DNA from 3 places in the Shimwellia blattae DSM 4481 genome. Region 3 is predicted to be linked to each of the others. Evidence: predicted binding sites of a transcription regulator. Region 3 holds the regulator's gene; each other region holds the start of a gene.
What was found. Region 3 encodes CRP, which controls carbon source genes, mostly activating them, when cyclic AMP is high. Its sites were predicted from a motif close to ATGTGANNNNNNTCACAT; they were not measured.
Positions count from the first base shown of each region.

Region 1: adhE (bifunctional acetaldehyde-CoA/alcohol dehydrogenase) is a predicted target of CRP. The motif match lies at 2,393-2,410, and genes of this name have one in related genera.
Region 2: cdd (cytidine deaminase) is a predicted target of CRP. The motif match lies at 2,766-2,783, and genes of this name have one in related genera.

Region 1 is NC_017910.1:1,972,061-1,976,806, forward strand. It holds gene adhE (bifunctional acetaldehyde-CoA/alcohol dehydrogenase) at 1-2,185, opposite strand, end outside; gene EBL_RS09180 (YchE family NAAT transporter) at 2,647-3,294, shown strand; gene oppA (oligopeptide ABC transporter substrate-binding protein OppA) at 3,562-4,746, shown strand, end outside.
Region 2 is NC_017910.1:1,414,338-1,419,083, reverse strand. It holds gene mhbT (3-hydroxybenzoate transporter MhbT) at 1-445, opposite strand, end outside; gene EBL_RS06550 (LysR substrate-binding domain-containing protein) at 568-1,485, shown strand; gene EBL_RS06545 (CidA/LrgA family protein) at 1,620-2,021, shown strand; gene EBL_RS06540 (CidB/LrgB family autolysis modulator) at 2,018-2,713, shown strand; gene cdd (cytidine deaminase) at 2,841-3,725, shown strand; gene sanA (outer membrane permeability protein SanA) at 3,855-4,580, shown strand; gene EBL_RS06525 (hypothetical protein) at 4,581-4,746, opposite strand, start outside.
Region 3 is NC_017910.1:289,754-294,499, forward strand. It holds gene argD (bifunctional acetylornithine/succinyldiaminopimelate transaminase) at 1-1,020, shown strand, start outside; gene crp (cAMP-activated global transcriptional regulator CRP) at 1,074-1,706, opposite strand; gene EBL_RS01240 (OsmC family protein) at 2,011-2,415, shown strand; gene EBL_RS01245 (phosphoribulokinase) at 2,462-3,361, opposite strand; gene EBL_RS01250 (YheU family protein) at 3,449-3,667, opposite strand; gene EBL_RS01255 (hydrolase) at 3,661-4,683, opposite strand.

The DNA.
Region 1 (4,746 bases), 1.7 Mb from region 3:
GTTTATGGGCCATAGAGTGGCACACACCCAGGAAGGCGTTAGCAAACGCGATACCGGCGATGGTGGCCGCACTGTGGACACGCTCGCGGGCAACCGGGTTTTTCGCGCCTTCATGGTAAGAAGCCGGCAGGTTTTCTTTCAGCAGTTTCAGTGCTTCCAGCGCCTGGCCATCAGAGAATTCGCTGGCCAGTACCGATACGTAGGCTTCCAGAGCGTGGGTTACCGCATCCAGGCCGCCAAAGGCGCACAGGGATTTCGGCATATCCATCACCAGGTTGGCATCGACAATTGCCATATCCGGGGTCAGCGCATAGTCAGCCAGCGGGTATTTCTGGCCGGTGGCGTCGTCGGTCACTACCGCAAACGGCGTTACTTCAGAGCCGGTCCCGGAGGTGGTTGTAATCGCGATCATTTTCGCTTTCACGCCCATTTTCGGGAACTTGTAGATACGTTTACGGATATCCATAAAGCGCAGCGCCAGCTCTTCGAAGTGGGTTTCCGGGTGCTCGTACATCACCCACATAATTTTGGCCGCATCCATCGGGGAGCCGCCGCCCAGCGCGATGATAGCGTCTGGTTTGAAGGAGTGGCACAGTTCCGCGCCTTTACGCACGATGGTCAGGGTCGGATCTGCTTCTACTTCGAAGAAGACATCCACTTCCACACCGGCTTCTTTCAGTACAGAGGTTATCTGGTCAGCGTAGCCGTTGTTGAACAGGAAGCGGTCAGTCACGATCAGTGCACGTTTGCAACCATCAGTAATCACTTCATCCAGGGCGACAGGCAGAGAGCCACGACGGAAGTAGATAGATTTCGGAAGTTTATGCCACAACATGTTTTCAGCTCGCTTAGCAACGGTTTTCTTGTTGATCAGGTGCTTAGGACCAACGTTTTCAGAGATGGAGTTACCACCCCAGGAACCACAGCCCAGCGTCAGCGAAGGGGCGAGTTTAAAGTTGTACAGATCACCGATACCACCCTGAGATGCTGGCGTGTTAATCAGGATACGGGCCGTTTTCATCATCTGGCCGAAGTAGTTAACGCGCTCTTGCTGGTTATCCTGGTCGGTATACAGGCAGGAGGTATGGCCGATACCGCCCATGGCGACCAGTTTCTCTGCTTTATTAACCGCATCTTCAAAATCTTTCGCGCGGTACATTGCCAGAGTAGGGGAGAGTTTTTCGTGAGCAAACGGCTCAGACTCGTCAACCACAGAAACTTCGCCAATCAGGATCTTGGTGCTGGCCGGTACGGTCAGGCCCGCCATTTCGGCAATTTTCACCGCAGGCTGACCAACGATGGCCGCATTCAGGCCGCCATTTTTCAGGATGATATCCTGAACGGCTTTAAGCTCTTTACCCTGCAGCATATAGCCGCCGTGGGTCGCGAAACGCTCGCGCACCGCGTCGTATACGGAGTCAACCACCACAACAGACTGTTCAGAGGCACAGATAACGCCGTTGTCGAAGGTTTTAGACATCAGAATAGAGGCAACTGCCCGCTTGATATCTGCCGTTTCGTCGATAACCACTGGCGTGTTACCGGCACCCACGCCGATAGCCGGTTTACCGGAGCTGTAAGCGGCTTTAACCATGCCCGGGCCACCGGTCGCCAGAATCAGGTTCAGATCCGGGTGATGCATCAGCGCATTAGACAGCTCAACGGAAGGTTCATCGATCCAGCCGATGATATCTTTAGGTGCACCGGCAGCAATGGCCGCCTGCAGTACGATATCTGCCGCTTTATTGGTGGCATTTTTCGCCCGCGGATGCGGAGAGAAGATAATGGCGTTACGGGTTTTCAGGCTGATGAGCGATTTAAAGATAGCCGTGGAGGTCGGGTTAGTGGTCGGAACGATACCGCAGATGATGCCGGTAGGCTCAGCGATAGTAATAGTACCGAAGGTTTTGTCTTCTTCGAGAATACCGCAGGTCTTTTCGTCTTTATAGGCGTTGTAGATATATTCGGAAGCAAAGTGGTTTTTGATAACCTTATCTTCCACAATCCCCATGCCGGACTCTTCTACCGCCATCTTAGCCAGCGGGATGCGGGCATCAGCGGCAGCCAGAGCGGCAGCGCGGAAGATTTTATCAACCTGTTCCTGAGTAAAGTTGGCATATTCACGCTGGGCTTTTTTCACACGGGCTACGAGTGCGTTAAGTTCAGCGACATTAGTAACAGCCATAATGCTCTCCTGATAATGTTAAACTCTTTTAGCAAATCAGCTATCGGACACGTCAGTATAGCTGTCTGACGGGCAGTTGCTATGTCATTGCGCTGCAAACAAAAAATGCCCGAATGATTTGCTAAAAGAGCTGTGTATCCGCCGGGGCATGATACTGACTCATTTTTCTTAATGTGAGCCAAGATTACCTATTTTTGAGTAGTGATTTTGTGATCTCTGTCAAAAATAACCAATGCTGACACCTTTCAGCATGCTGTTTACCCATACATATATATCACCGCTGCGTGACAATGACTGTCATGAATCGTAAATCATCCATAACATGACAATTAAGTAACATCTATTTGCCGGTATTTTGGCATTACCGGCAGGTATCACAGATACGGGAAATAGGCTGGAGAATCCCGGGCTTTTACTTTACTCTACGCCGGACATCTACTGGTTCACTTGCGGAGTTACAGGTGACAAATCCTCTGTTTGATTTTGCAGTCTATTTTAAATTTTTTATTGGATTATTCGCTCTGGTCAACCCGATGGGGATCCTGCCGGTCTTTATCAGTATGACCAGTTATCAGACTGCGCCAGCAAGGAATAAAACAAACCTCACCGCCAGCCTGTCGGTGGCGATTATCCTCTGGACATCCCTGTTACTTGGCGACGCTATCCTCAGCATGTTTGGCATCTCTATTGATTCATTCCGCATTGCCGGTGGCATCCTGGTGGTGACCATTGCCATGTCGATGATCAGCGGAAAGCTGGGGGAAGATAAACAAAATAAGCAGGAAAAATCAGAAACGGCAATCCGTGAAAACGTCGGCGTTGTGCCCCTGGCATTACCGCTGATGGCGGGGCCCGGGGCAATCAGCTCTACCATTGTCTGGGGAACCCGTTACCACAGCTGGAGTTATATTGTCGGCTTTGCGGTGGCCATTGCGCTGTTTGCCCTGTGTTGCTGGTTGTTGTTCCGCGCGGCCCCCTGGCTGGTGCGTCTGCTGGGACAAACCGGGATCAACGTCATTACCCGTATTATGGGCCTGCTGCTGATGGCGCTGGGCATTGAGTTTATTGTTACCGGTATTAAATCTATTTTCCCTGGCCTGCTGGCGTAACCTGATCCCCTTTGTTCATTATTCCCGCGCGTGCGGTGCACCGTGCGCGGGATTTATCATAAAAGCGGATTGATTAACAAATCCGCAATTTATATTGGCGCGCTATCCGGGCTTTTGATATTTTCCGGCAGAACACCCCTCGGTTGTCAGACCATCCGGCAGGTTATTTTCAGAGCACACTAACCGGAATAGCGCGATAAAAGAGACCGGTGTCATCACAATAAGCTGGCCTGAGCCAGTAATAATAATGACCGGAGTAACAACACAATGACCATCATCACCACCAGAAACACCCTCAGCGCAGCGGTGCTGCTGGCGCTGTTTGCCAGTAGCGCCACCCAGGCTGCCCGGGTTGTGCAAGGGGTAAGCCTTGCAGAGCAACAAACCATCGTCCGCAATAATGGCTCAGAGCCACAGTCACTGGATCCGGGCAAGATAGAAGGGGTGCCGGAGGCAAACCTGAGCCGCGATTTATTTGAGGGGCTGGTGATTTCTGACCCGATGACCGGTCACCCGATCCCGGGGGTTGCTGAACGCTGGGAAAATAAAGACTTTAAAGTCTGGACGTTCCACCTGCGTAAAGAGGCCAAATGGTCAAACGGCGAGCCGGTGACCGCCCGGGACTTTGTCTACAGCTGGCAGCGCCTGGTGGATCCGGCAACCGCATCCCCCTATGCCAGCTACCCGCAGTACGGCCATATCCTGAATGTGGATGCGATTATTGAAGGGAAAAAACCGCCCGCGGAGCTGGGGGTCAAGGCGCTGGATGACCACACCCTGGAGGTGACCCTCAGCGAGCCGGTGCCGTACTTTTATAAGCTGCTGGTTAACCCGGCCATGTCGCCGGTCTATCAGCCGGCGGTGGAAAAGTGGGGCGAGAAGTGGACCCAGCCCGCAAATATCGTCACCAACGGTGCCTATCTTTTAAAAGACTGGGTGGTGAATGAACGCATCGTCATGGTGCGCAACCCCCAATACTGGGATAACGCCAGCACCGTGGTGAACCAGGTGACCTACCTGCCGATATCCTCTGAAGTCACAGACGTTAACCGCTACCGCAGCGGCGAAATCGACATGACCTATAACAGCATGCCCATTGAGCTGTTCCAGAAGCTGAAAAAAGAGATCCCCGACCAGGTCCACGTTGACCCCTATCTCTGCACCTATTATTACGAGATTAATAACCAGAAGGCGCCGTTTACCGACGCACGGGTGCGCACCGCACTCAAGCTGGGCCTTGATCGCGATATCATCGTGAATAAAGTCAAAGCGCAGGGGGATTTACCCGCCTTCGGCTTTACCCCGCCATATACGGATGGCGCCAGCCTGACCCGGCCGGAGTGGTTCTCCTGGAGCCAGGACAAGCGCAATGCGGAAGCAAAAAAATTGCTGGCCGAAGCCGGATACGGTGAGGGCAAACCGCTGAGTTTTAATTTGCTGTATAACTCTTCG
Region 2 (4,746 bases), 1.1 Mb from region 3:
TGACCAGCGCCGCGCGGCGGCGGGCGGGCAGAAATTCAGAGGTCATGGTAATGGTGTTTGGCATCGCCCCACCCAGGCCCAGGCCGGTCAGAAAGCGCAGAATAATCAGGGTGTGCAGATCGGGCGCAAAGGCAGACGCGAAACTCAGCACCCCGAAAAACAGCACACAGTATTCAATCACCCGCTTACGGCCAAATCTGTCCGATAACGGGCCACACAGCAGTGCACCCGCCGTCAGCCCCAGCAGACCAGCCCCGAACAGCGGCGCCAGATCTGCGGCCGTTAACTGCCAGTGCTGGCGAATATCCGGCGCAATAAAACCAATTGCGGCGGTATCAAAACCGTCCATCATCACCACCAGAAAACAGCAGATGATGACGCGCCACTGAATGGCGCTCACCGGGGCGCTGTCGATCAGCACCTGGAGCTCACGTCGCAGGGTCATAATGTGTGCCTCGATAATATAGGGTAGATGTTGTGTTTGTTTTACTTATGTTGTGATGTTGTAACTGAAGGGATGCAAAGTACAATGGTATTTCAGGCAGAGGTATAACCCGGAGGTTATGGATGGCAGACTGGACCCAGAAATTACGCTTACACCACTGGCAGACACTGGTGATGATGGCCGAACAGGGCAACCTGACTCAGGTTGCCAGAATGATGAATATCACCCAGCCTGCGCTCTCCAAATGGTTGCTCTCCCTGGAAGAGGATGTCGGCTTTGCCCTGTTTGAGCGCCACCGTAAGGGGCTGCGCCCGACGGAGGGCGGCAAATTACTGCTGGAGCACGCCCAGCGCGTGATCAACGATGTGCAGCGCTCGCGCAGTGAGCTGGAGCGGTTTCGCCGTGGCGGGATGGTAGGCAGCCTTAAAGTGGGCTGCTCACCGGTGGCGACCGACTGTGTGGCCCAGGCTATCCTGAATCTGCTGGAAGAGATGCCGGAGCTGAACCTGCAGATAGCTGAAATGGTGATGACGCCGCTGCTACAGGATCTGCTGGCCGGTAATCTGGATGTGGTGGTCGGGCGGGTGGGCGGCAAGGCGCTGAATCTGCCGCTCAATTACCGGGTTTTGTATACCGAGCCGGTCTGTTTTGTGGCGCGTACCGATCATCCCCTCGCCCGCCAGAGCGGTATCAGCTGGGATGCGCTCGCCTCCTGGCGCTGGATTGTCTGGCCTGCCAGTACCCCTATCCGTATCAGTATCGACAGCGCGCTGGTGGATAACGGCATCATGATGCCGGAAAACACCATTGAATCGGCCTCCATGAATGTCACCCTCAATATGCTGCAAAGCAGCGATATGATCTCCATTCTCTCCTGGCGCCTGGCCCGGCGTTACGCCCGCCAGGGCCAGCTTGCCATTCTGGCCCTGCCGCGCATTGAACAGCAGGGCAGCGTCGGGGTGTTCTGGCGCAAAGATCTCCAGGCCTCCACGGCGCTGCAGCGCTTTATTCTGCACCTTCAGCAACAACCAGAACGCTGACCAGTGGCGAACAATTCCTCACGCAATACCGTGCACTAACGGAATCTTTGTTATGCTCATAATTCATGATGTGATCGGTAGCACATTTCAGGGTTTAATTGTATGATGAATGCGTTCTTCAGAGAGTGAGCACCATGTACAAGTTACTATTAACCATCTGGCAGTATGCCCGGGCGTTTGTCCTGATTTATATCTGTCTGTATGTGGGGATTGGCATTGCCTCCCTGCTTCCTATCACTATCCCTGGCAGCATTATCGGTATGCTGATTTTATTCGTGCTGCTGGGGCTGCAAATTATGCCGTCTGACTGGGTAATGCCCGGCTGCTATGTGCTTATCCGCTATATGGCGCTGCTGTTTGTCCCTATCGGTGTTGGGGTTATGCAATATTTTGACCTGCTGCGCACCCAGTTTGGGCCGGTGGTGGTCTCCTGCGTTATCAGTACATTAGTGGTGCTGGTGGTGGTCAGCTGGAGCTCGCACCTGATCCACGGTGAGAAAAAAATTATTGGTCACAGAGAGGCTGGTAAAAAATGATGAGTTATATCTGGTGGTCGTTGCCTTTAACGCTGCTGGTATTTTTCGGGGCCCGGAAACTGGGATCATTAATTAAAAACCCGTTATTAAACCCGCTGCTGGTTTCCATGCTGGTGATCATTCCAGTGTTAATGTTTACCCATATCCCTTACGACCATTATTTTAAAGGCAGCAAAATTCTTAATGATCTGCTGCAACCGGCCGTGGTTGCCCTGGCGTTCCCGCTTTATGAGCAGCTACACCAGATCCGCGCCCGCTGGAAATCCATTATTGCCATCTGCTTCTTCGGCAGCCTGGTTGCCATGTGCACCGGTACGGCGGTGGCCCTGTCCCTGGGGGCGACCCCGCAAATTGCCGCCTCGATTATGCCTAAGTCTGTCACCACGCCTATCGCCATGGCAGTCAGCAGCAGCATTGGCGGTATTCCGGCCATCAGCGCAGTGTGTGTGATTTTCGTCGGGATCCTGGGTGCGGTATTTGGCCCTACCCTGCTGAGCCTGATGCGCATCACCACCAAGGCGGCGCGCGGGTTATCCATGGGGGCCGCCTCTCACGCCCTGGGGACCGCCCGCTGTGCCGAGATGGACTTCCAGGAAGGGGCATTCAGCTCACTGTCGCTGGTAATTTGCGGGATTATTACCTCGCTTGTTGCGCCGTTCCTGTTCCCGGTGATTGTGGCGATCTTCGGCTAAATGCGAGCCAACACACATAAAACAAACAATAATTACATTTCTTGCATTAATTGATAGACGAGGATCACATATAAAGTTGCACCAGGCCCGTACACTGCGGGTCCGTTACTGACTATGAGGCACAGCCATGGATCCTCGTTTTGAGCCGGTGCTGGCGGCAATGCCAGCGCCGTTACGTTCAGCCCTCGGGCCGCTGCTGGCGGCAGACCATTTCCCGGCCATGTTCAGTGCCGCCACCGTCGCGCAGCTTAAGCAGCGTAGCGGCCTGGACGATAATGCACTGGCCTTTGCGTTACTGCCCCTGGCCGCAGCCTGCGCCCATACGGCTATCTCGCATTTTAATGTTGGCGCTGTCGCCCGCGGGGTAAGCGGTAACCTCTATCTGGGGGCCAATATGGAGTTCCCCGGCACTACCATGCAGCAGACCATTCACGCGGAACAAAGCGCCATTACCCACGCCTGGATGCGCGGTGAACGCCAGCTGACCGATATTACCGTGAACTACACCCCCTGCGGCCACTGCCGCCAGTTTATGAATGAGCTGAACAGCGGCACCGGGCTGGCTATCCACCTGCCCGGCCGCCAGCCCGACACCCTGGGCCACTATTTACCGGATGCGTTCGGGCCACGGGATCTGGAGATAACCACCCTGCTGCTTGATGAGGTGGACCACGGGTTGCGGGGAGAAGGCGACGCCCTGGCCCAGGCGGCCATTGCGGCAGCCAACCGCAGCCATGCCCCCTATAGCGACTCCCCTTCGGGTGTGGCGCTGGAAATGAAAGACGGCACCCGGGTAACCGGCAGTTATGCGGAAAACGCAGCTTATAATCCCTCGCTCCCGCCGCTACAGGCCGCGCTGAATCTGGCGTGGCTTACCGGTTATCAGCCCCGGGATATCCGCCGGGCGGTACTGGCTGAGCGGGCCAGTGCACTGCTGGTGCAGTGGGACGCCACCGTCGCCACGTTAAAATCCCTCGGCTGCACGAATATTGAGCGCGTTTTACCTGCCTGATCACGCTGCGGGGGGGTTTCGTGCCCTCCCTGGCGAAAAAGTCCGCACCTGCTCGCACACGCCTTGCGCTGAGGCGGGCGGTACAGTACCTTGAGATTACTTTCACTTAGGTACTGAGTCCGCAAGTTCATGTTGAAGCGCCTGTTTTTCAGTCTGCTGGTTATTATCGGCGTCATGCTGTTGACTGCGCTTGGCCTGGATCGCTGGATCAGCTGGAAAACCGCCCCCTACGTTTATGATGATTTGCAGGCCCTGCCCTACCGCCAGGTTGGCGTGGTGCTGGGCACCGCCAAATACTACCGCACCGGGGTGATCAACCAGTATTACCGCTACCGGATCCAGGGGGCGCTCAATGCCTATAACAGCGGCAAGGTAAACTACCTGCTGTTAAGCGGCGACAACGCCACGAACAGCTACAATGAGCCGGTCACCATGCGCAAGGATCTGATTGCCGCCGGGGTTGATCCGGCGGATATCGTGCTGGATTTTGCCGGGTTCCGCACCCTCGATTCCATTGTCCGCACCCGGAAGGTGTTCGACACCAACGACTTTATTATCATTACCCAGCGTTTCCACTGCGAACGGGCGCTGTTTATCGCCCTGCATACGGGGATCCAGGCCCAGTGCTATGCGGTGCCGTCACCCAAAGATATGTGGTCTGTGCGCCTGCGGGAAGTGGGCGCCCGGCTGGGTGCGCTGGCAGACTTGTACATTTTTAAACGCGAGCCGCGCTTCCTGGGCCCGCTGGTGCCGATTCCGGCTAAACAGGTGGTGCCAGACGACGCTCAGGGATACCCGGCAGTCAGCCCGGATCAGCTACTTGAGCTGGAGCGGAAAAAACACCACGGGGAGTGATCACTCTTGCGTCCCGGCCCGCAGGCGGTGGTGCCACAAACTGGCGGTTGCCCGGGCAAGATTACTGTAGCGCCCGCAGTAAACCGGTGACATCATGGTCGGATGCACCCGCACCACAAACTGGCGCTCCTCACAGCTGATCTCCCCCGCTACCCTTCCCCGGCAC
Region 3 (4,746 bases):
GACCAGGGGCAGACCTTATGGCACACCAGCAATGTCTTCACCAATGAGCCTGCCCTCACTCTGGGCAAAAAACTCACCGGGGCCACCTTCGCCGAGCGCGTGGTGTTCCTGAACTCCGGGACAGAGGCGAACGAAACCGCGTTTAAACTGGCCCGCTACTACGCAAGCACCCGCCACAGCCCGTACAAAACCAAAATTATCGCTTTTCACCACGCCTTCCATGGCCGCTCACTGTTTACCGTGTCGGTTGGTGGCCAGCCTAAGTATTCCGATGGCTTCGGGCCGAAACCGGCCGATATTGTCCATGTGCCGTTTAATGATTTAGCCGCCGTGAAAGCGGTCATCGATGATCATACCTGTGCCGTTGTGGTGGAGCCTGTCCAGGGGGAGGGCGGGGTCTGCGCGGCAACGCCGGCGTTTTTGCAGGGGCTGCGTGACCTGTGCGACGAGTACCAGGCCCTGCTGGTCTTTGATGAGGTGCAGTGCGGCATGGGCCGCTGCGGCGAGCTGTTTGCTTATATGCACTACGGGGTGACCCCGGACATTCTGACCAGCGCCAAAGCGATTGGCGGCGGCTTCCCGGTGAGCGCCATGCTGACCACCGAAGAGATAGCCTCTGCCTTCCATGTGGGCTCGCACGGCTCCACTTACGGGGGCAACCCGCTGGCCTGTGCGGTGGCGAATGCGGCATTTGATATTATCAACACGCCTGAGGTGCTGGGCGGTGTTCACCATAAACGGGATCTGATGGTGAAGCATCTGCACCGTATCGACGAGCAGTACGATGTCTTTAGTGATATTCGCGGTATGGGGCTGCTTATTGGCGCCGGGCTGAAGCCGACATTCCGGGGTAAGGCGCGGGATATTCTGTACGCCGCGGCAGAGGCCGGGGTGATGGTGCTCAATGCCGGGCCGGATGTGATGCGTTTTACACCGGCGCTCAATATTGACGACAGGGATATTGACGACGGGATGGCCCGCTTTGCGGATGCGGTTGCCCGGGTGGCTCAGGGCCTGTAGCAGGCAGAAAAAAGGCGCGTTGCCGGTGGCACGCGCCCTGTAAGACGGCGGGATTAACGGGTCCCGTAAACGACGATGGTTTTACCGTGGGCAGAGATCAGGTTCTGATCTTCAAGCATCTTCAGGATGCGGCCTACGGTCTCGCGGGAGCAGCCGACAATCTGGCCAATTTCCTGACGGGTAATTTTGATCTGCATACCATCCGGGTGGGTCATGGCATCCGGCTGTTTAGCCAGGTTCAGTAAGGTCTGTGCGATACGACCGGTCACATCCAGGAAGGCCAGGTTACCCACTTTTTCTGAGGTGACCTGCAGACGGCGGGCCATCTGTGAAGAGAGGCGCATCAGGATATCCGGGTTAACCTGAATCAGCTGGCGGAATTTCTTATAGGAAATTTCAGCAACTTCACAGGCTGTTTTGGCGCGTACCCAGGCACTACGTTCCTGACCTTCTTCAAACAGACCCAGTTCGCCGATAAAATCGCCCTGGTTCAGGTAGGACAGGATCATCTCTTTGCCTTCTTCATCTTTGATCAGAACGGCAACGGAGCCTTTGACAATGTAATACAGGGTTTCCGCCTTTTCGCCCTGATGAATCAGCGTACTCTTCGATGGATACTTATGAATGTGGCAATGGGACAAAAACCATTCGAGAGTCGGGTCGGTTTGCGGTTTGCCAAGCACCATGCGCAATTATCCTCTTGTTATCTTGACTCCAAAGCGCGGGTTCTGCCGTCTCTGGGGCTGCAATCGTTAAATAATCCCCACCCTGGGGTAACCGGCAGAGGGTCTGCCTCTGTGAACTGATGTTCCTGTTCGCGTATCCGCATTGTGCGGTGGGTGTATTGCTACACATCCTGGTTGTTTTAGCATAGGTTTCCGAAAGTGTCTCCTGTTGTCTCGCTTCAGCTTGACCCAGGTCGTCTTCTGTTGCCTGTTTTCTTTCAGGCGCATACCCTTGTAGAAAAGTTTTGTCCACGGAGTAATAAAAATGCAAGCAAGAGTTAAATGGGTTGAGAGCCTGACATTCCTCGGGGAGTCCGCTTCCGGGCATCAGGTTTTGATGGATGGCAACTCCGGCGATAAAGCGCCAAGCCCGATGGAGATGCTGTTAATGGCCGCCGGTGGCTGTAGCGCCATTGACGTGGTGTCTATTTTGCAAAAGGGCCGCCAGGATGTGAGCGACTGCGAAGTGAAGCTGACTTCGGAGCGCCGTGAAGAGGCACCGCGCCTGTTTACGCATATTAATCTGCATTTCGTGGTGACCGGCCATGAACTGAAAGACAGCGCAGTGGCGCGCGCGGTGGAGCTGTCTGCGGAGAAGTATTGCTCAGTCTCGCTGATGCTGGGTAAAGCGGTAAATATTACCCACTCCTACGAAGTGGTTGAGAAGTAACAGAGTGTACCTGCCGGGCAGTGCGTAACAGATTGCCCGGCGGCACTTAGCGAATCTCCGGGCGCTGTAGCCCGCCGTCGGTAATTTTCTTCCCTTCCATAATGCGCTGCACCAGCGGCAGCATAATCAGCTCCATTGCCAGCCCCATCTTGCCGCCAGGCACCACCAGGGTGTTGATATGCGAAATAAACGAGCCCTGCAACATGGCCAGCAGCCAGGGGTAATCGATATTCTCCAGGTTGCGGAAGTGGATAACCACGAAACTTTCATCCAGCGAGGGGATACCCTTTGCGGCAAAGGGGTTGGAGGTATCCACCGTTGGCACCCGCTGGAAATTAATATGGGTGCGGGAAAACTGCGGGGTGATGTAGTTGATATAGTCCTCCATGGAGCGCACCACCGACTCCATCACCGCCTCCCGGGAGTGCCCCCGCTCGCTGGTGTCGCGGATAAGTTTCTGGATCCATTCCAGGTTCACAATCGGCACCACCCCCACCAGTAAATCCACATGGCGGGCTACGTCGTTGCTGTCGGTCACCACGCCGCCGTGGAGCCCTTCATAAAAGAGCACGTCGGTGGGTTCGGCAATGGGCTGCCAGGGGGTGAAGGTGCCCGGGGTCTGGTTCCAGGGGACCGCTTCATCATAGGTGTGGAGGTATTTGCGAAATTTACCGCGCCCGTGCTGGCCATATTCGGTGAAGGTCTGCTCCAGCAGGCTGAAATCGTTCGCCTCCGGGCCGAAGTAGCTGATATGGCGCCCGAGATCCCGGGCCTTGCGGATTGCCATATCCATTTCCGGGCGGGTATAGCGATGGAAACTGTCCCCTTCAATTTCTGCCGCGCGCAGGCCAAGCTGGGAGAAAATTTTCCTGAAGGCCAGGCTTGTGGTGGTAGTACCGGCACCACTGGAACCGGTAACGGCAATAACCGGGTGTTTCGCAGACATAACGACAGCTCCTGGGTTAGCAAACAACAGGCAAGTAAGCGCACTAATGTAGTATGCAGTATAGCTGGTCGCCAGGGGGGCGCGGGGCTATCCCCGGAACTGTGAGCGGGGCATTATATTAATGGTTTCATGCAGTTCAGACCAGACCAGCACCGCTTCGCCGCTTTCCAGCTGGCGCCTGACATCGGCGACTTTTTGCGCGAGGGAACGCTCCTGTTCACCATAATCGGTCCCTTCCCGTAATACAAAGGATTCGAGAAGATTCTCCAGGGTGTCGGGATCCAGCTGCTGCCAGGGAATTAGCATGAGGGTTTGTCCAGATAAGTGTGTAACCAGGCCGGAATGCGTTTTTCCAGCCACATCTCCGGCTGACGCCAGCTACCGCTAATGAACCCTACATGGCCGCCATGTTCTGTGAGCTGGTATTCAATATTTGCCGGTAATCCGGACGGATCCGGGATCACGTGGTGGTCCATAAAGGGATCGTCTTTGGCGTGGATCATCAGCAGTGGCCGGGTGATATTGGGCAGTAACGGCATGGCGCTGCACTGGCGGTAGTAGTCCAGCGCATCGGCAAAGCCGTGAATTTTCGAGGTGATCAGGTCATCAAACTCTTTGATGCGCCGCACTTTGCGCAGCCGCGAAAGGGGAATAGGCAGCGAGCCCGGGTAGGCTTTCAGCTTGCGCGAGGCATTGGCTTTGAGCAGGTTGAGCAGGTAGCGCTGGTAGAAGCGTGAAAAGCCTTTTTCCATATGGTAGCAGCACTGCTCCAGCATCAGCGGGGCGGAGACAATCACCCCGGCATCCAGCCGGCAGTCACGGCCCTGGCGCGCCATCAGGCAGGCCAGCATATTGCCCCCCAGTGAATAACCCACCGCCGCGGTGGGCACCTCCCCGTAGCGCTGCGCCATCCACTCCAGAAAGTAGCTGCCGTCTTCCGTTTCGCCGGAGTGGTAGATGCGCTCTGCGCGGTTGGGGATGCCGCTACAGCCGCGAAAATGCATCACGACACCCAGCCAGCCTGCCTGCTGTGCCGCATGGATAAGCCCGTGGGCATAGGGGCTGTGCAGGCTGCCTTCCAGGCCGTGAAATACCACCAGGCGCGGTTTATGGCGGGCCTGTTCCGGGTCTTCACTCCAGGCGAGGTCGATAAAGTCCCCGTCCGGCATGTCGAGACGTTGCCAGTGGGGACGAAACTGTAAGCGCCGGCGTAACAGGCGGGGCAGCATGGTTTGCAGATGCGGGTTACTCAGCCCCGGCATGGGGACAAAGTCCGCTGCGGGGTCGGCGAATGTTAGCGTTGTCGGGCAGGTTTTATCCATATTGCTGATTATTTTTCGAATCGAACTCTCTACTATACCGGGCCATCACGGGGATGGTTATGG